Regions from separate parts of the Spirillospora sp. NPDC046719 genome, predicted to be linked through region 1. Evidence: predicted binding sites of a transcription regulator. Region 1 holds the regulator's gene; the other holds the start of a gene.

What was found. The regulator HrcA, encoded in region 1, represses chaperone genes, less so after heat shock. The targets are predictions, from matches to a motif close to TTGGCACTCTCNNNNNGAGAGTGCCAA.
Positions count from the first base shown of each region.
Region 2: the regulator HrcA is predicted to act here: its motif matches at 2,452-2,478, upstream of groL (chaperonin GroEL).

Region 1 is NZ_JBEYYT010000026.1:33,049-48,388, forward strand. It holds gene ABZ914_RS07450 (LysR family transcriptional regulator) at 1-604, opposite strand, end outside; gene ABZ914_RS07455 (hypothetical protein) at 674-1,198, shown strand; gene ABZ914_RS07460 (RNA 2'-phosphotransferase) at 1,143-1,676, opposite strand; gene rpsT (30S ribosomal protein S20) at 1,767-2,036, opposite strand; gene lepA (translation elongation factor 4) at 2,306-4,147, shown strand; gene ABZ914_RS07475 (DUF4870 domain-containing protein) at 4,244-4,789, opposite strand; gene ABZ914_RS07480 (hypothetical protein) at 4,929-6,362, opposite strand; gene ABZ914_RS07485 (hypothetical protein) at 6,489-7,400, opposite strand; gene ABZ914_RS07490 (antitoxin YezG family protein) at 7,606-8,046, shown strand; gene hemW (radical SAM family heme chaperone HemW) at 8,077-9,285, shown strand; gene ABZ914_RS07500 (DUF3097 domain-containing protein) at 9,610-10,422, opposite strand; gene hrcA (heat-inducible transcriptional repressor HrcA) at 10,610-11,620, shown strand; gene dnaJ (molecular chaperone DnaJ) at 11,621-12,760, shown strand; gene ABZ914_RS07515 (16S rRNA (uracil(1498)-N(3))-methyltransferase) at 12,850-13,581, shown strand; gene ABZ914_RS07520 (hypothetical protein) at 13,648-14,346, opposite strand; gene ABZ914_RS07525 (SigE family RNA polymerase sigma factor) at 14,343-14,930, opposite strand; gene ABZ914_RS07530 (histidine triad nucleotide-binding protein) at 15,231-15,340, shown strand, end outside.
Region 2 is NZ_JBEYYT010000025.1:43,299-48,205, forward strand. It holds SAM riboswitch class I at 92-233, shown strand; gene thrC (threonine synthase) at 250-1,494, shown strand; gene ABZ914_RS07305 (MoaD/ThiS family protein) at 1,515-1,793, shown strand; gene groL (chaperonin GroEL) at 2,610-4,238, shown strand; gene ABZ914_RS07315 (phospholipid scramblase-related protein) at 4,666-4,907, shown strand, end outside.

The sequences.
Region 1 (15,340 bases):
CGCGCTCGAGGGCGACGCGGTGCGGGCCGGCCGGCGGCGGGACGACCAGGGACGCGCCGGCGAGGTCGGCGAGGGCGAGGGACGGGCGGGCGGCGAGCGGATGGTCGTCCGGGACCGCGAGGGCCTGCGGGTACGCGGCCAGCGGGACGGTCGCGAGGTCGGCGGGCAGGACGTCCAGGACGGCGACGCCGAGGTCGGCGCGGCCGGTGCGGACGGCGGTGAGGGTGCGCGCGCGGTCGCCGTTGATCAGCCGGACGCCGTGCCGGACGGCGTCGCCGAGCAGGTAGAGGTAGGCGCCCTCGCCGGCGGCGAGGACGGGGAGCCGGGACGGCGCGGTGCCGTCGAGGTCGGCGAGGAACGCGGAGACGCGGGCGTCGAGGTCGCGGGCGAGGCGGGCGACAGCCTCGCCGGCGGGGGTGAGGGCGATGCGGCGGCCGTGCCGGGTGTAGAGGGGGCGGCCGAGCGTCTCGGCGAGCTTGCGGATCTTGACGTGCAGGGCCGGCTGGGAGATGTGCAGGTCCTCGGCGGCGCGGGTGAAGTTGAGGCGCTCGGCGAACGCGGCGAAGGAGGCGAGCGCGTCGGTGGACACGCGGCTCAGCTCCATAGACGAGAACTATAGACCGCCGAGCATTCGATAGTTCAGTTCTAGCGGTGACGCGGCCAGGCTCAAGGCATGGAACCTCGTCTCGGCATCGATTTCGGCCGCGTGATCCAGGGCGTCTCGGCTCCGGGGACGGCGGACACGGCGTTCCTCGGCGGGTCCTTCGCGCAGGCGCTGGCGTCGCCCGCGGCGGACGGCGTGTACGACGTGCTGCCGGGGCTCGTGGACGCGTTCGGCGGCCGCGCGTGGATCATCTCCAAGTGCGGCGACCGGGTCCGCGAGCGGACGCTGGCGTGGCTCGACCACCACGACTTCTACGGCAGGACCGGGCTGGCCAGGGGGAACGTGCGGTTCTGCCGGAAGCGGCCCGAGAAGGCGCTGCACTGCGCGGAGCTCGGGATCACCCACATGATCGACGACCGGCTGGACGTGCACCGGGCGATCCGCGACGTCGTCCCGTACCGGTACCTGTTCGGGCCGCAGAACGGCGAGGTCCCGGACTGGGTGCGGCACGTCCCGTCGTGGGCGGACGCCGCGGCGATCAGCGAAGATATTCCGGCGGGACGGCGTCGGCCAGCCACACGCCGTTCGCGCTGACGCGGAACTCGTGGCCGTCGGCGGCCATCCGCCCGGCCTCGACGACCAGCACGACGGGCCGCCCGCGGCGGGCGCCGACGCGCCGCGCCGTCTCGGTGTCGGGCGACAGGTGGACGGCGTGCCGGTCCATGCGCCGCAGGCCCTCGCGCCGGATCGCGGGGGCGGCGGCCTCGGTGGTGCCGTGGTACAGCAGCTCGGGCGGCGGGACGGCGGGGAGCCCGAGGTCGACGTCGATGCTGTGGCCCTGGACGGCCCGGATCCGGTCGCCGTCGAGGGCGTAGCGCCGCTTGTCGTTGACGGCGACGACGTGCTCGAGCTCGGCGCGGGTGAACGGGAAGCCGTGCCGGGCGGCGGCGTCGAGCAGGTCGGGGACGCTCGCCCAGCCGCCGGCGTCGAGGGTGAGGCCGATCCGCTCGGGGCGGTGCCGCAGGTGCTTGGCGAGGTACTTGGAGATCTTCACCGTACGGCGAGCGTCCATGGGTCCCCGACCGCCTTCCCGCCCGGGCATGCGTCAGGGCCGGTCACGGTGGACCGGCCCCGGGCGTGCGCGTCTACCTGAGCGCCGTGCTCACTTCGCCTGCAGGGCGGCGGCCTGCTTGGCGATCGCCGACTTGCGGTTGGCGGCCTGGTTCTTGTGGATGACGCCCTTGCTGACGGCCTTGTCCAGCTTGCGGGCGGCGGCGCGCTGCGCGGCGACGGCGGCCTCGATCTCGCCGGACTCCGCGGCCTCGCGGAACTTGCGGATCGCGGTCTTCAGCTCCGACTTGACGGCCTTGTTGCGCAGCCGCGCCTTCTCGTTCTGCTTGTTCCGCTTGATCTGGGACTTGATGTTAGCCACGTCGTAGTGCCTCAGCCTTGGTTGCGATCATGGCCTGCCGTCTCGGCAGGCGCGAACAGGATGTCTGACGGGGGCGGACGGTGCCCCCGGGGCACGACGCTACGCCACACGCAGTCGCACAGCCTACCAATCGGGCCCGTCCGCCGCGAACCGGCCGGGTCCGGCGGGCCCGGGGGCGCCGCGGAGGCCGTGCACGGAGCATCAGGTCCGGCATGGGACTATGGATGTACAGATCCATTGTCCACCTGTGAGTTTGCGAACGGACCCCGGTGCCAGCGCCTGAGCCTGACAAGACCGATCCCGCGATCATCCGCAACTTCTGCATCATCGCGCACATCGACCATGGCAAGTCGACGCTCGCGGACCGCATGCTGCAGTTGACCGGCGTCGTCGAGGAGCGCCAGATGCGCGCCCAGTACCTCGACCGGATGGACATCGAGCGCGAGCGCGGCATCACGATCAAGAGCCAGGCGGTACGGCTGCCGTGGAGCTCCGGCGGCACCGACTACGTGCTCAACCTGATCGACACCCCCGGCCACGTCGACTTCTCCTACGAGGTGTCGCGGTCGCTGGCGGCGTGCGAGGGCGCGGTGCTGCTGGTGGACGCGGCGCAGGGCATCGAGGCGCAGACGCTCGCGAACCTGTACCTGGCGCTCGAGGCGGACCTGCACCTGATCCCGGTGCTGAACAAGATCGACCTGCCCGCGGCGCAGCCGGAGAAGTACGCCGAGGAGCTGGCCGGGATCATCGGCTGCGACCCGTCCGACGTGCTGCGGGTGTCCGGCAAGACCGGCGAGGGCGTGCGCGAGCTGCTCGACAAGATCGTCGCGGACGTGCCGGCGCCGGTCGGCGACCCGGACGGCCCGGCCCGCGCGCTGATCTTCGACTCGGTGTACGACACCTACCGCGGCGTGGTCACCTACGTCCGGATCGTGGACGGCCACCTGTCGCGCCGCGAGAAGAGCCTGATGATGTCGACGGGCGCGGCGCACGACACGCTGGAGGTCGGCGTGATCTCCCCGGAGCCGAAGCCCGTCCAGGGGCTCGGCGTCGGCGAGGTCGGCTACCTGATCACCGGGGTGAAGGACGTCCGGCAGGCGCGGGTCGGCGACACGGTGACCGTCGCGGGCCGTCCGGCGCCGGACGCGCTCGGGGGCTACCAGGACCCGAAGCCGATGGTGTTCTCGGGCCTGTACCCGGTGGACGGCGACGAGTACCCCGAGCTGCGCGACGCCCTCGACAAGCTGCGGCTGAACGACGCGGCGCTGATCTACGAGCCGGAGACGTCGGCGGCGCTCGGCTTCGGGTTCCGCTGCGGGTTCCTCGGGCTGCTGCACATGGAGATCGTCCGGGAGCGGCTGGAGCGCGAGTTCGGCCTGTCGCTGATCTCGACGGCGCCGAACGTCGTCTACCGGGTGGTCATGGAGGACGGGTCGGAGCACACCGTCACCAACCCCAGCGAGTTCCCCGAGGGCAAGATCGGCGCGGTGTACGAGCCGGTGGTGAAGGCGACGCTGCTGTCGCCGTCCGACCACATCGGCGCGATCATGGAGCTGTGCCAGGGGCGCCGCGGGGTCCTGCTCGGCATGGACTACCTGTCGGAGGACCGGGTCGAGATCCGCTACACGCTGCCCCTCGCCGAGATCATCTTCGATTTCTTCGACCAGCTGAAGTCGCGGACCCGCGGGTACGCCTCGCTGGACTACGAGCCGAGCGGCGAGCAGGAGTCCGACCTGGTGAAGGTCGACATCCTGCTGCAGGGCGAGTCGGTGGACGCCTTCAGCCAGATCGTCCACAAGGACAAGTCCCGCGAGTACGGCCTGATGATGACGGCCAAGCTCAAGGAGCTGATCCCGCGGCAGCAGTACGAGGTGCCCATCCAGGCCGCGATCGGGGCGCGCATCATCGCGCGCGAGAACATCCGCGCCATCCGCAAGGACGTCCTCGCCAAGTGCTACGGCGGCGACATCTCCCGCAAGCGCAAGCTGCTGGAGAAGCAGAAGGAGGGCAAGAAGCGGATGAAGACGATCGGGCGGGTGGACGTCCCGCAGGAGGCGTTCGTCGCCGCGCTGTCCACCGGTGGCGAGTCCACCGACAAGGGACGCAAGTAGCGACCCCCGCGGCCGGGCGGAGCGCCGCCCGGCCGGATTCTCCGGCGACCGGCCACGTGCCGACCGGTTACGTGCCGACCGCTACTTCACGATCGGCTATTTGACGATCGGCCAGGCGACGACGACCGGGACCTCCCGGAACTCGCCGCGGTTGGCGGCCCGCGCCGCGTAGACGAGGAAGAACAGCACGACCGCGGTGAAGACCAGCGGCACCCAGATCAGGACGTCGACGGCGAGCGCGAGCAGGCCGCCGACGATCCAGACGGCGATCGCCGCGATGCCCATGTTCAGGCCCTGCGCGGCGTGCCGGCGGACGAACGGCGAGCGCGCCTTGCCGAGGTAGACGATGGCGGGCGCGATGGCGCCGACGAGGAACTGGCCGAGGTAGGCCATCAGCGACCAGGTCTTGTCGTCGTCGCTGACGGGACCGAAATGGCCGGGCATCTGCGCGGTGCCGCGCCCCTGGGCCGGCTGCTGCCAGCCCTGGCCCGGGCCGTCCTGCGGCGGCTGCTGCCACGCGCCACCGGGCTGCGGCTGCTGCCAGGCCGATCCGGGCTGCTGCCACGGGCTCTGCTGCTGGGGCGGCTGCTGCCATCCGGGCTGCTGTCCCTGGCCGGGCGACGGGGGAGGCCCGTAGGCCATGGCGGGTGTCCTCTCCGGGTTCGCTGAGCGAGCTTTGGCGAATAGTACGACTCCTAGGACGCATCCGGAGTTCGCCCGGTTTCCCGTCTTTCCTGCCCCCGCCGCCCGGCGGACGGCCCGTAACGGCCGGCGCCGGCCGTCAGGGACGCCAGAGGACGCCCGACGGGCTCTGCGGCGTGAGCGCGACCGAGCCCTTCCACGTCAGGAACGAGCTCCCCGGCAGGTACGACGAGTCCAGGAAGAAGCCCCGGTTGACGGCGGTGACGGTGGCGGGCGCGCCGTTGTCGCCGAGCCCGGTGGGCCGCCGGATCGCCTCGACGCTCGCGATGTCGGACGGCCGCGTGCCCTCGGGCAGCTCGACCGTCGTCGCGACGGGCCCGTCCCGGTCGATCGACCAGGTCGGCTGGTCGTGGTCGGACCGGTACAGCCGCGACGGGTCGGACTTCAGCCGCACCCCGAGCGCGACGCCCGGCACGGACCCGGTCCCGGTGGCGGCGCCGGTGGTCTTGGCGAACTCGGCGAACAGGTACGTGCGCTGGTCGCCGACCGCCGTCGTCGCGGGATCGGACGGGTTCTCGATCTTGCCTTCGCGGAGCATCTCCTGCGCCATGACCCGGTACGTCCACGGCTGCTGGTCCATCACGTACTCGCGGGTGCGGTCCTGCGGGCGCGTGGCGGTGACGTCCGGCATGAAGCGCAGCGGCGAGTCCGGCGTGACGGCGTCGCACATGTTGTTGTTCACCGTGCACGTCTGGAGGACCGGGTGGTCGGCCTCGTACTTGCCGGTGAACTGCAACGTGGCGTGGTTCGGCGCCTGGTAGACGCCGGTGCCGTCCACGCGGTTCCCCTGGGCGTCGACCTCGACGCGGTAGATCCACTCGATGTCGGTGGTGCGTCCCCAGCGGGCCATGAGGGCGGGCGTGTCCGTTCCGCCGTCCTCGTTGCTCCAGACGACCGAGTATTCGAGGATCTGGTGGCCGGGGGTGGTGGCGGGCCTGGTCTCGTGCCACGCGATCAGCGGGGTGTCGGTCGTGGCGTTCTGGTACGCGTCGCCGGTCACCGCGAGGGTCCGTCCCACCACGACGGGCGCGTAGCGCAGGACGAGCTGGTCGGCGGCGGGCATCCGGACGCCGGTGCGCGCGAGCCGCACCCGCTGCGCGGCGGGGGCGCTGCCCTTGGCGAACCGCAGGGTGACCTTGTGCCGGCCCCTGCCGACGCGGCCGAGGGCGAGGCTGCGGGGCGTCGGGTCGGACGACGGGACGACGAGGTCGGTGACGTGCCGGCCGTCCACCGCGATGGACACCACGGCGGACTCGGCGCCCTTCTTCGCCCACGACACCCCGGGCGCGGACGCGGTGAAGCCGATCAGGGCCTCACCGGCGCGGCCGGCGGTGAAGGTGAACGAGCGGGCGGGACCGCCCCGCTGGACGTTGATCGTCCGGGCGGCGGCGTCGGCGGAGGGAGCGGTGTCGGCGGAGGGAGCGGCTTCGGCGGGGGCGGCGAGGGCGAGGGGAGCGGCGGCGAGGGCGGCGGCGGACAGGGCGAGGGCTGTGTGACGCGCACGGCTTCTCATGATCGGGAAACCTAGGGCGGCCGGATTGCCCGCCGGTGACGGGCCGGTCCCCGGTGGATGTCGGGATCGTTGCCGCAAGGACGATCTTCGGAACGCCCCCGCGCCCCCGGCTCCGGGCAAGACGGCTCAGGCGCCGGCCCAGAGCGGGGCGAACGGCGCCGGATGCTGCATCGACACGGCCGCGAACCGCTCCTCCCCATCGGCGGACCGCCGCGCGGGGCGCGGCGACCGGCCGTCGGGCCCGTACAGGGTGAGGCCCAGCCCGGGCAGCCGCACGGCCCGCCCGCGCCGCACCACCTCGTGGCCCAGCTCGGCGAGGAGCGTGGTCACGTCGCCGGCGGGCTCGTCCAGCAGGTCGATCCCGTCGAGCCGGAACCGCATCTCCGGATTGCCGCTCCAGCCGGGCCGCCGCGTCCCGCAGATCTCCGCCACCCGCTCGGCCCCCGTCTCGGACCGGTCCGTCGACAGCGACAGCACCCCGCGCCCGACCTGCACGCTGCGGTGGTCGGCCCACCCGCACAGGAACTGCGCCCTCGGCGGCGGCGTGCCGCACCGCTCCGCGACGGCGTCGAGCGTCGCCCAAGCGTCCGACGCCGGGGTGCTGAACAGCAGGTGGGCGTCCGGGAGCAGCGCGCCGCGGCCCGGCTCCAGCGTGATCACGAACGGGGCGACCCGGCCCGGGAACCGCGCCGGGTCCGCCTCCCGGAGCGTGACCAGGCCCTCCCACTCGACCGGGTCGTCCACCGCGAACCAGGTGATCGCGGCCTCCGCGCCGAGGTCGCCGAAGGTCGCGTCGGTGAGCCGCTCGGCGATCACGGCGCGCATCCCCTCGGCGGTCTCGGCGAGCCTGCGCCGCCACCACGGCGGCTCGGGATCGGAGCGCCCGCCGGTCTGCCAGAGGGTGCCGGGGCCGTCGAACTCGGTGCGCCGCTCCGCGCCCTTGTCGTCCACGACGACGTAGTGCCATCCGCCGGGACCGCCGCGCAGCAGCACGCGCGCGGGCACACGCCCCCAGTCCACCGGCCCCTCGTTCCGCATTCGGACGACCCTATCCGCCCAAGAGGGGCGGCACGCATCATTGCGGCCCGTGCCGCCCGCGTTCCGCCCGGCTCGACCAAGATCGTCCCGCCCGGGCGGCGATCGCGGCCGGCGGTTTCGCCGCGACACGGCCGGCGCTCCTCGATCCGGGCCCGGATGTCGGTACCGTCGGGGGCAGTGCGTCGACGGTACCGGAGGTTCGAGCGTGACCCACTCCGAGCAGGTCCTGCGTTCCCCGGAGGAGCGCGAGACCGTGAACGGCGCCGTGCGCGCGCTGCGCTCGGCCGCGCCCCTGGGCTGGGAGCGGCTCGGCTTCGAGTTCCGTGCCACCGTCGGCATCGACAGCGCGTCCTTCGAGGTGGAGGACGCCGCCGGCGAGCGCCGCAAGGCCACGCCGCCCGGCCAGGCCGTCGGCAAGATGGACGAGCTGCGCCGCGTGATGTACCGGCGCGGCAAGGGCGCGTGGTTCACCGCCCGGCTGGAGATCGAGCGCTCGGGCCGGTTCAGCGCCGAGTTCGACTACGACGGCGAGCCCGAGTTCACGCCGCCGCTGACGCCGTCCGCCTACGCGCTGGACCTCGACCGCTTCCCCCGCACCGACGCGCACATCCCCGCCTGGCTCCGCCGCAAGCTCGACCAGGCCTGACCATCCCGCCGCGGGCGGCAGACTGTAGGGGTGCCCTCTACGCTGCCCGACGGTGATCCCGTACCCGCCGACGGCGCGCTGCCCGGCAGCGCGCTGGAGGGCCTGGGCACGCGGCCGTTCGCGTTCTACGTGCACGTGCCCTTCTGCGTGACCCGGTGCGGGTACTGCGACTTCAACACCTACACGGCCACCGAGCTCGGACCGGGCGCGAGCCGCGACTCCTACGCCGACACCGCCGTCGCCGAGGTCCGCATGGCCCGCAGGGTGCTCGGCGACGCGGACCTCCCGGTCCAGACGGTCTTCGTGGGCGGCGGCACCCCGACCCTCCTCGCGCCCGACGATCTCGGACGCGTCCTGGCGGCCATCGACGCCGAGTTCGGCCTCGCTCCGGGCGCCGAGGTGACCACCGAGGCCAACCCCGAGTCGGTGGACGAGTCCTACGTGGCGAAGCTCCGCGAGGTCGGCTTCACGCGCGTCTCCTACGGCATGCAGAGCGCGCGCGAGCACGTCCTGGCCGTCCTGGAGCGGACCCACACGCCGGGCCGCGTCCCCCAGGTCGTCGAGTGGACGCGCAAGGCGGGCTTCGAGCACATCAACCTCGACCTCATCTACGGGACGCCGGGGGAGACCGACGACGACTGGCGCGCGTCCCTGGAGGCCGCCCTCGCCTGCGAACCCGACCACGTGTCCGCGTACGCGCTCATCGTCGAGGAGGGCACCCGCCTGGCGGCGCAGGTGCGGCGCGGCGAGCTCACCGCCCCCGACGACGACGCCATGGCCGACCGCTACCTGATCGCCGACGACCTTCTGCGCGCGCACGGCCTGCACTGGTACGAGATCTCGAACTGGGCCTCGTCCCCGGAGGCCGCCTGCCGCCACAACCTCCTGTACTGGACGGGCGCGGACTGGTGGGGCGTCGGCCCCGGCGCCCACAGCCACGTCGGCGGCACCCGCTGGTGGAACGTCAAGCACCCCGCCGCATACGCCGCCCGCCTCGCCGAGGGCACCACGCCCGCGTACGCGCGCGAGATCCTCAACGCCGACGACCGCCGCATCGAGCGGATCATGCTCGAACTCCGCCTCGCGGACGGCTGCCCCGCCGATCTCCTCGACGACGCCGCCGTCCGCCGCGCCATCGCCGACGGCCTCGTCGACCCGGCCCCGTACGAGCGCGGCCGCGCCGTCCTCACCCGCCGAGGCCGCCTCCTGGCCGACGCCGTAACCCGCGACCTGACCTGACCCACCCGCCCCGACCAGAACCGTGGCCCCGCACACGGCCGAGCAAAACGGAGCGGCGTCCCCGGCTCGAACCCCACCCCGACAGTTCGAACCCACGCCCGAGAGTTCGAACCTCAGCCCGAGCAGTTCGAACCCACGCCCGAGAGTTTGAACCCCAGCCCCGGCAGTTCGAACCCCAGCCCCGGCACGGGTAGGCACGCGGAGCGAGTGCAGCGAGCGCAGCGGGCATGCCCGACGGTTGACAGGCTGTTTCGCGCGGAGCGCCAGCGGAGCGGGAAACAGCCTGTCAACCGTGACGGGGGTTCCAGGGGGTCGCCCCCTGGGCTAGCAACTCACGAAGTCGATGAGCTCCTCGACGCGGCCGAGGAGGGCCGGTTCGAGGTCGGTGTAGGTGGTGACGGAGCCGAGGATGCGTTTCCAGGCCGCGCCCGTCTCGCAGTCCCAGCCGAGCGCCTCGACGACGCCCTCCTTCCACGGGACGCCGCGGGGGACGCGGGGCCAGGCGGGGATGCCGACGGCGGCGGGCTTGACGGCCTCCCAGATGTCGATGAACGGGTGGCCGGTCACGAGGACGTGCGGGGACGACACCCGCGCGGCGATCCGGCTCTCCTTGGAGCCCTCCACGAGGTGGTCGACCAGCACGCCGAGGCGGCGGCCCTCGTCCGGCGCGAACTCCTCGACGATCGCGGGCAGGTCGTCCACGCCTTCGAGGTACTCGACGACGACGCCCTCGACGCGCAGGTCGTGCCCCCAGATCTTCTCGACGAGCTCGGCGTCGTGGACGCCCTCCACGTAGATGCGGCTCTCCTTGGCGACGCGGGCGCGCAGCCCCTGGACCGCGATCGACCCGGACGCCGAGCGGGCCGGGGCGGCGGGCGCCGCGGCGGGCCGGACGAGGGTGACCGGCTTGCCGTCGATCAGGAATCCGGCCTTGGTGAGCGGGAACACCCGGCGCTTGCCGAACCGGTCCTCCAGCGTGACGCCGAACTTGTCGCAGCCGACGACGGCGCCGCAGAAGCCGCTGTCGGGATCCTCGGCGACCAGGCCCGGCTCGGCCGGCACCTCGGGGATCCGCCCCTTGCGGGGGCGGCGCCAGTCGCCGGCGAGCACGTCGTCTCCGTAGTTCTTGCTCCGCACGGTTCCGCACACTAACGGCCGGGATAAGATCACGCAGCCGCGCGCGGCCCGGCGGCGGGCCGCGGCCCCCGGAACGTCCCCTCCGGGCCGTACACTTGGCACTCGGAACTACGGAGTGCCAGCAAGGCCCCGTCGGCGGTATATCTGGACGTGAGGACCTGTGGAAGGTGCAGAAGGAGGTGACCGGGTGCTGGACGACCGGAAACTCGCGGTGCTGCGCGCCATAGTCGAGGACTATGTCTCCACGAACGAGCCGGTGGGCTCCAAGGCCCTGGTGGACCGGCACAACCTCGGCGTCTCTTCCGCGACGATTCGCAACGACATGGCGGTGCTGGAGGAGCAGGGGTACATCGCCCAGCCGCACACCAGCGCGGGGCGGGTCCCCACCGACAAGGGATACCGGCTGTTCGTCGACCGGCTGTCCACGATCAAGCCGCTGTCGGTCGCGGAGCGCCGCGCGATCGAGACGTTCCTGTCCGGGGCCTACGACCTCGACGACATCGTCGGCCGCACGGTCCGGCTGCTCGCGCAGCTGACCCGGCAGGTCGCGGTCGTGCAGTACCCGTCGCTGACCCGCTCGTCGGTGCGGCACGTGGAGCTGGTCCCGGTCGCCGAGGGCCGGCTGCTGCTGGTGCTGATCACCAATACCGGGCGGGTCGAGCAGCGCGTCATCGAGACGGGGAAGATCTCCGAGGAATCCGTGGGGCACCTGCGGGCGTTGCTCAATACGTGCCTGGACGGGCTGGGTTTCGGCGACGTGCCGTCCGCCGTGGCGGACCTGCCGGACAAGGTGGGCCCGGACGAGCGGCCGGTGGCGGCCGCGGTCCTGTCCGTCCTGCTGGAGACCCTCGTCGAGAACCACGAGGAGAAGATCGTCTTCGCCGGCGCGGCGAACCTGGCCGCCGTCGACTTCTCGCAGAGCCTGCGGGAGGTGCTGGTGGCGCTGGAGGAGCAGGTGGTCCTCATGCGGCTGCTCGGCGAGACCGGCGACTCCTCTACTCTTACGGTGCGGATCGGCACCGAGAACCCCGATGAGGGGCTCCGTTCGACCTCGGTCGTCGCAGCCGACTACGGCGTCGGCGACCTCACGCTGGCCCGGCTGGGTGTGCTCGGGCCGACACGCATGGATTACCCCGGCACGATGGGAGCGGTACGGGCAGTGGCACGCTACGTGGGACAGATCCTGGCGGGGTCGTAAGTGGCCAACGACTACTACGCGACCCTCGGCGTCCGCCGGGACGCCAGCGCCGACGAGGTCAAGAAGGCGTACCGGCGGCTCGCGCGCGAGCTGCACCCGGACGTCAACCCGGACCCGGAGACGCAGGAGAAGTTCAAGGAGATCACCCAGGCCTACGAGGTGCTCTCCGACCCGAAGAAGCGCGAGATGTACGACCTCGGCGCTGATCCGTTCGCGCCGGGCGGCGGCGCGGGCGCGGGCGCCGGGGGCTTCGGCGGCGCCGGGTTCCCGTTCAGCGACATCATGGACGCGTTCTTCGGCACCGCGACCTCCCGCGGTCCCCGTTCGCGCGCGCGCCGGGGCCGCAACGCGACGCTGCGCGTCGAGCTGGACCTGGCGGAGACCGCCTTCGGCACGACCCGCGAGCTGTCCATCGACACCGCGGTCGCCTGCACGACCTGCGAGGGGACGGGCTGCGCGCCCGGCACCCACCCGGAGACCTGCGAGACCTGCCACGGCCGCGGCGAGGTCCAGCAGGTGCAGCGCTCCTTCCTCGGGCAGGTCATGACGGCCCGGCCGTGCCCCGCCTGCGGCGGGTTCGGCTCGGTGATCCGGCACCCGTGCACCGAGTGCTCCGGCGACGGCCGGGTCCGCACCCGGCGCACCGTCAAGGTCAAGATCCCGGCGGGCGTGGAGAACGGCATCCACATCCAGCTCGCCGGCGAGGGCGAGGTCGGCCCCGGCGGCGGCCCGCCCGGCGACCTGTTCCTGGAGATCGCCGAGAAGCCGCACCCGATCTTCGAGCGGGAGGGCGACGACCTGCACTGCACGGTCGAGATCCCGATGACCGCCGCCGCGCTCGGCACCAGCGTCACGATCGAGACGCTGGACGCCGCCGAGGAGGTCGACATCAAGCCCGGCACGCAGTCCGGGCAGGTGATCACGCTCTACAACCGGGGCGTGCGGCACCTCAACGAGAGCGGCCGCGGCGACCTGATGATCCACGTGAACGTGGAGACGCCCGGCAAGCTCGACGAGGAGCAGGAGGAGCTGCTGCGCCGGCTCGCCGCGCTGCGCGGCGAGGAGCGCCCGCCCGGCAAGTTCGCGCCGGGGCAGCGCGGCATGTTCTCCCGCCTCAGGGACGTTTTCAACCAGCACTGAAGAGCCACCGTGGCGGGCTACCGCGAGGGCCGCGACGGCACGCCGCCGGCTCCGGGCGGGCCCGCCGCCGGCGGCCCGGGGGGAGGGCGATGAGTCCGCCGGTGTTCCTCGCCGACCCGGCGCGGCTGCGCGCCGACCGGGTCGTCCTGGACGGCGCCGAGGGGCGGCACGCCGCGACCGTGCGGCGGCTGCGTCCCGGTGAACGGGTCGACCTGACCGACGGCGCCGGGCTGCTCGCCGAGTGCGTGGTCGCGGCGGCCGACCGGGCGTCGCTGACCCTGGACGTGCTGTCCCGCCGCACGGACCCGGCGCCCGCGCCGCGCCTCGTGGTCGTCCAGGCGCTGCCGAAGGGCGACCGGGGCGAGCTGGCCGTGGAGACCATGACGGAGGCCGGCGTCGACGAGATCGTCCCGTGGGCGGCGGCCCGGTGCGTGACCCAGTGGCGCCCGGAGCGCCGCGAGAAGGCCCTCGGGCGGTGGCGCAACGCCGCCCGGGAGGCGGCGAAGCAGGCGCGCCGCAGCCGCCTGCCGGAGGTGCCGGATCTGGCGTCCACCGCCGACGTCGCCGACCGGATCGCCGCCGCGTCGCTCGCGCTCGTCCTGCACGAGGACGCCCAGGAGCCGCTCAGCGCCGTCCAGCCGCCCGAGGACGGGGACATCGTCCTGGTGGTCGGCCCCGAGGGCGGGATCGCCGACGAGGAGCTGGAGCGGTTCGCCGCGGCGGGCGGGCGCCCCACGCGGCTCGGCCCGACGGTGCTGCGGACCTCGACGGCCGGGGTGGCCGCCGCGTCCGTGCTGCTGGCCGCCACCGGCCGCTGGTGACCCGCCCCCGGCGAGACCGAGAGGCGGGCCGGCGGCGAGCGCGGGCGTGGTCAGGGCGGGCCGGGGCTAGGGTGCGGAGGCGCCGGTGCCCTGGTCGGTGGTGACGGCGGGAGCGCTGCTGGTGGGCGTCGTCGGCTGCTCGGTCGGCTGCGTGGGCGTCGTCGGCGGCGGAGTCGTCGGGGTCTCCGTCGGCGTCGGGCTCGTGGTGGGGCTGCCGCTCGGGCACGGCGAGGCGGACGCCTTGCCGTGGTGCGCCGCCTGGGACGGGGACGTCTTCGTGCCGCCCGCCCCGGGGGACTTGCACGGCGCGGGGCTGGACGAGACCGAGGGGGACGTCGCCGTCGAGGCGGAGGCCGACCCGGACACGCCGGGCTGGGACGGCGTGGGCGAGCCGGGGAGCACCGGGCGGCCCTGCGAGTCGACGCGGTCGCCGGTGTGGTCGCCGTGGTCGTCGCCGGACGGGCCGTTGCTGCCGACCGAGTGCTGGATGAGGTCGATCGTCTGCGGCGCGGTCACGCCGAGGCCGGCGATCGCCACGGCCGCGGCCACGGCGAGCGCGGGCCGCGCCCAGGTGAGGGCGAACCGGTCCAGCCCGAACCAGGCGGTGCCGAACCGTTCCAGGCCGAACCAGCGTCGGCGGCGCGGATCGGCTATCCGGGCCCGGATGCGCTCCAGGCCGTCGTCGGCGGGTGTGACCGAGTCCGCCTCCGCGTGCAGGGCGCGGCGCAGGATCTCGCCGTGCTCGTCGTGGGGGTCGGTGGTCATGAGAACTGCTCCAGGACGTTGCGTAGCGCGGTCATGCCGCGCGCCGTATGGCTCTTCACGGCGCCTCGGGAGATCCCCATCGCGTTGGCGATCTCCGCTTCGGACAGATCGGCGTAGTAGCGGAGGACGAGCGCCTCCCGCTGGCGTGCGGGGAGCCGGGAGAGCGCGTCGATCACCGCCGAGCGTTCGAGCTCGCCGATCGCCCCGGCCTCCGCGCTCGGCGCGTCCGGCAGCCCCTTCGGGGCGTACTTCTCGACGACGGCGCGGTGCCGCAGCACCGATCGCGACCGGTTGACCACGGACTGGCGCAGGTACGACAGGGCCTTGTCGGGGTCGCGCAGTCGGCGCCAGCCGCCGTGCATCGCCACGAACGCGTCCTGGACGACCTCCTCGGCCGTTCCCGAATCGCGCACGAGCATGGCGGCGAGACGCACGAGCGAGCGGTAGTTGGCGCTGTAGAGCGCGGTCACCGCCTGATCGGCGTCCCAGGCGACGGCCACGGCCCCCGCCGTTCCCCTGGCCACGAGGGTCTCGGTCACGTCAGTGGGACGCGCACCCTGGCCGCTGGGTTTACGAAAGGGCATTTTCCTGAGGACCTCGGTCACCTATCCGCCGCCTTCACCGTCCCCCGGCCGCCTTTCGGACGGACCTTTCGGACCGGCATCGAACCGGGTGTCCCCCACCCGCGCGAAGACGCGGCAACGCCTTCGGACCGGGGGGTACGCCCTGAGTTGACAACCTTAACCAGTGGCCGGTCGGAATGCGGCTCGACAACCGGAGATCGACGCCGGAAACCTTAGCGATCATGGGGCGCCGCGGACCATCCCCGCACCGGTCTCGATAGGATCTCGGGGCGCGGTTCCGGCCGCCGTGAGGGGAGACAGATGACCGACTGCCTGTTCTGCAAGATCGTTTCCGGGGACGTGCCCGCCAAGGTCGTCCGGGACTCCGAGCGCGTGCTGGCGTTCCGCGACATCAACCCGCAGGCGCCCAC
Region 2 (4,907 bases), on a different contig from region 1:
CGATAACTGAATACCGCTCATCCAGAGGGGTGCAGGAAGCGCAGTGGCCGACGGGCCGGTCTTCCAGCTCAGCCCCCTGACAACTGAATACCGCTCATCCAGAGGGGTGGAGGGACCGGCCCTGTGAAGCCCCGGCAACCACCCGGCTGAGGCGCACTCGCGATCCTGCGAGGCCGGCCGGGAGATGGTGCCAACTCCGGCCTGCGACCAAGGTGGCGCAGGGAAGATGGGGAGAAAGGCCTCGCCCTCATGGCACTCACGCCTGCCACTGACCTCGGACCCGCTACCGCTCTCGTCTGCCGCGAATGCGGCTCGAAGCGCGATCTCGGCCCCTTCTACGCGTGCGAGGAGTGTTTCGGCCCGCTGGAGATCGCCTACGACTTCGGCGGGATCACCCGGGCCGACATCGAGTCCGGTCCGCGCAACATCTGGCGCTACCGCGGGCTGCTGCCCGTCCCGTCGACCGTCGCCGACACCCCGAACACCGAGCCCGGCCTGACCCGGCTCGTCCGCGCCGACAACCTCGCCGAGAGCATCGGCCTGCAGCGCCTGTGGGTGAAGGACGACAGCGGCAACCCGACCCACTCCTTCAAGGACCGCGTCGTCGCGGTGGCGCTCGCCGCCGCCCGCGAGCTCGGCTTCAAGGTGCTGGCGTGCCCGTCCACCGGCAACCTCGCCAACGCGGTCGCCGCCGCCGCGGCCCGCGCCGGGATCCGCAGCGCCGTGTTCGTCCCGTCGAACCTCGAGTCCCAGAAGATCATCACGACGGCCGTGTACGGCGGGACGTTCGTCACCGTCGACGGCAACTACGACGACGTGAACCGGCTCGCGTCCGAGATCGCCGGCGAGCAGGACGACTGGGCGTTCGTCAACGTCAACGTCCGCCCGTACTACGCCGAGGGCTCCAAGACGCTCGGCTACGAGATCGCCGAGCAGCTCGGCTGGCGGCTGCCCGACCAGATCGTGGTGCCGGTCGCGTCCGGCTCCCAGCTCACCAAGATCGACAAGGCGTTCCAGGAGCTGATCAAGCTGGGCCTGGTCGAGGACAAGCCGTACCGCGTGTTCGGCGCCCAGGCCGCCGGCTGCGACCCGGTGTCCGCCGCGTTCAAGGCGGGCCACGACGTCGTCCGTCCGGTCAAGCCCGACACCATCGCCAAGTCGCTGGCCATCGGCAACCCCGCCGACGGCCCCTACGTGCTGGACGTGGCGCGCCGCACCGGTGGCGCCGTCGAGGACGTCACCGACGAGCAGGTCGTCGAGGGCATCCGGCTGCTCGCCCGCACCGAGGGCATCTTCGGCGAGACCGCCGGCGGCGTCACCGTCGGCTGCCTGCGCAAGCTCGTCGACGCCGGCACCCTCGACCCGGCCGCCGAGACCGTGATCATCAACTCCGGGGACGGGCTGAAGACGCTGGACGCCGTCGCGCCCGTCGCCAAGCCCAGCGCCAACATCGCCCCGACGCTGGAGGCGTTCCGCGCCGCCGGCCTCGCCTGAGAACGAGAAGGAGCCAGCACATGAGCAGCGTGTCCGTCCGCATCCCGACGATCCTGCGGACCTACACCGGCGGCGAGGCGGAAGTGAAGGCGGAGGGCGCGACCCTGCGCGCCGTGGTCGCCGACCTGGAGGCCAGCTACACCGGCATCGCGGCCCGCATCCTGGACGACGCCGGCAAGATCCGCCGGTTCGTCAACGTCTACGTCGGCGACGAGGACGTCCGGTTCGCCGACGGCCTCGACACCGCGACCCCCGCGGGCAGCCAGATCTCGATCATCCCCGCGGTCGCGGGCGGCTGACCGCCACCGGCCATCCGGCCGCCGTCCCCGAGCACCGTCGCGGCCGCCGGGTGGGGTCGACTCCGATCATGCCGGGTCGACCCCGCCCGCGGCGCGGCGCCGCGGAGGCCGCGACGTCTTCGTCCACGATTCGGCGATCCGGATGGACGGCCTCGCCGGCAGGGCATTGCGTGCTCAGGAGTTGAGCCCCTTCGTGACAAGCAGACGCAGACGGAAGAAGCGGTGGCCCCGCAGGATCGTTGAAGCTTTCGCCGACTTCATCGCCGAGCTGCTGAGTTGGCCCTGATCAGCTCGCTACGCCGCCGGCGGAGGCTGGCACTCCATCGCCATGTCGCAGAGCACGTATGCTCACTGCATCGACGGCGATGAGGACACCATGAACCGGCGCATCGACGCAGCGCCGGTGGCTCCTCCTACTCCGGTCGCGGAACGCGCGGAACGGATCGCCACCCCCACCTCCCGCCCTCGGGCACGTGTTCCGCGACTGTTCGGTGAATACCGGCGCACGACCGCATGTACCGGGGCACGTCGGCACATGTCCGACGGTGAGTCACGCCCCTCCGATGCAGGTCAGGGCAAGTTCGGCGAGGTCGGTGAAGACGAGTGCGGCGAGGCTGTGCGGCGCTTGCACTCGGCAGGGTAGAGTGCTAAAAAACGGTTGGCACTCTACTGTGGAGAGTGACAGCTTCACAGTCTGGGTCGGGGCGACGAGGCCCCAGTCCGGTGGCGGAATGGCAGCCGCCGGGCACGGGGCCGTCCGTCGCGGGCGTCGGCTCGATCCTTTAAGCCACCTTGTTCCGGGAGGACTAGGAGCCTATGGCTGCAAAGATGATCGCGTTCGACGAGGAGGCCCGGCGCGGCCTCGAGCGCGGCATGAACCAGCTCGCCGACGCCGTGAAGGTGACCCTCGGTCCCAAGGGCCGCAACGTCGTGCTGGAGAAGAAGTGGGGCGCCCCCACGATCACCAACGACGGTGTGTCGATCGCCAAGGAGATCGAGCTCGAGGACGCCTGGGAGAAGATCGGCGCCGAGCTCGTCAAGGAAGTGGCGAAGAAGACCGACGACGTAGCCGGTGACGGCACGACGACGGCGACCGTGCTGGCCCAGGCGCTGGTCCGCGAGGGCCTGCGCAACGTGGCCGCCGGCGCCAACCCGATGTCGCTGAAGCGCGGCATCGAGGCCGCGGTCGAGCGGGTCAGCGAGGAGCTGTCCAAGCTGGCCAAGGACGTGGAGACCAAGGAGCAGATCGCCTCCACGGCGTCCATCTCCGCGGGCGACCCGCAGATCGGCGAGATGATCGCCGAGGCGATGGACAAGGTCGGCAAGGAAGGCGTCATCACGGTCGAGGAGAGCCAGACCTTCGGTCTGGAGCTCGAGCTGACCGAGGGCATGCGCTTCGACAAGGGCTACATCTCGCACTACTTCGTGACCGACCCCGAGCGGATGGAGGCGGTCCTCGAGGACCCGTACATCCTGATCGTTCAGGGCAAGGCGTCGGCCAACAAGGACCTGCTGCCCGTCCTCGAGGGCGTCATGCAGTCCGGCAAGCCGCTGCTGATCATCGCGGAGGACGTCGAGGGCGAGGCCCTGGCGACCCTGGTCGTCAACAAGATCCGCGGCATCTTCAAGTCCGTGGCCGTGAAGGCCCCGGGCTTCGGCGACCGCCGCAAGGCCATGCTCGGCGACATCGCCACGCTGACCGGCGGCCAGGTCATCAGCGAGGACGTGGGTCTCAAGCTGGAGAACACCACGACCGACATGCTGGGCCGCGCCCGCAAGGTCGTCATCACCAAGGACGAGACCACCATCGTGGACGGCGCCGGTGACGCCAACGAGATCGCGGGCCGGGTCAACCAGATCCGCACCGAGATCGACAACACCGACTCCGACTACGACCGCGAGAAGCTCCAGGAGCGCCTGGCCAAGCTCGCGGGCGGTGTCGCGGTCATCAAGGCCGGCGCCGCGACGGAGGTCGAGCTCAAGGAGCGCAAGCACCGCATCGAGGACGCCGTCCGCAACGCGAAGGCCGCGGTCGAGGAGGGCATCGTCCCCGGCGGTGGCGTCGCGCTGCTGCAGGCCGGCACCAAGGCGTTCGACAAGCTGGAGCTCGCGGGCGACGAGGCCACCGGTGCCAACATCGTCAAGCGCGCTCTGGAGGAGCCGCTGAAGCAGATCGCCGTGAACGCCGGCCTCGAGGGCGGCGTCGTGGTGGAGAAGGTCCGCAACCTGACCCCGGGTGAGGGCCTGAACGCCGCGTCGGGCGAGTACGTCAACATGTTCGACTCCGGGATCCTCGACCCGGCCAAGGTGACCCGGTCCGCGCTGCAGAACGCCTCGTCGATCGCCGCGCTGTTCCTGACCACCGAGGCCGTCATCGCCGAGAAGCCCGAGAAGAACCCGGCCCCGGCGGGCGGCATGCCCGACGCCGGCGGCATGGACTTCTGATCGAGCCCATGACCCGGACGATCGGGACCGGCTGACCGTACCGGCGGCCTCACGATCGTGTGGTGACCCAAGGGGCGGTTCCTTCTGGAACCGCCCCTTTCGGCGTCTCCGAAGGCGGCCTCATGGACTTCGAAGGCGGTCTCAAGGACGCGGCCGGTTCGGGAACGCGGGGGCCGCCGCCGGCCGTTCCAACAGCGGGCGCGGTCTCCCGGCCGACAGGAGATGCTTTCCGCGCGGAACCGACCGGAGCGCGGGTGTGCAGGTGAGCGGCGTCGTCCCCGGCGCCCGCCCGTGCGGACCGTCCCGGACGGCTTCCCCTGAGGGGCCGGTGTTGGCAGTATCGCCGCTTGGACGGCGCGTCCCGCATGCGCCGCCCGACGGACTCGGCGGACGGCCCGCGCGCGCGGGCGATGAGGCAGGAGAACGCGTGAGCGAAGTGTTCAGCTCCCCGGTGCTCAAGGTGGAACAGCCGCGCAGGGGCCCGTTCGCCAAATCGCGATACCGGGTCCTCGACGGCGACGGCACCGTCCTGGCCGTCGCCGGCGAGACGGGCGAGAAGGGGCGCGCGGAGACGCTGCGGACGCTCTTCCCCGGCAAGTCAGACCTCGACGCCCACGTGGTGCTGCTGACCACCCCGAGCGGCGAGCCGCTCTTCGTGGTGGACAAGCG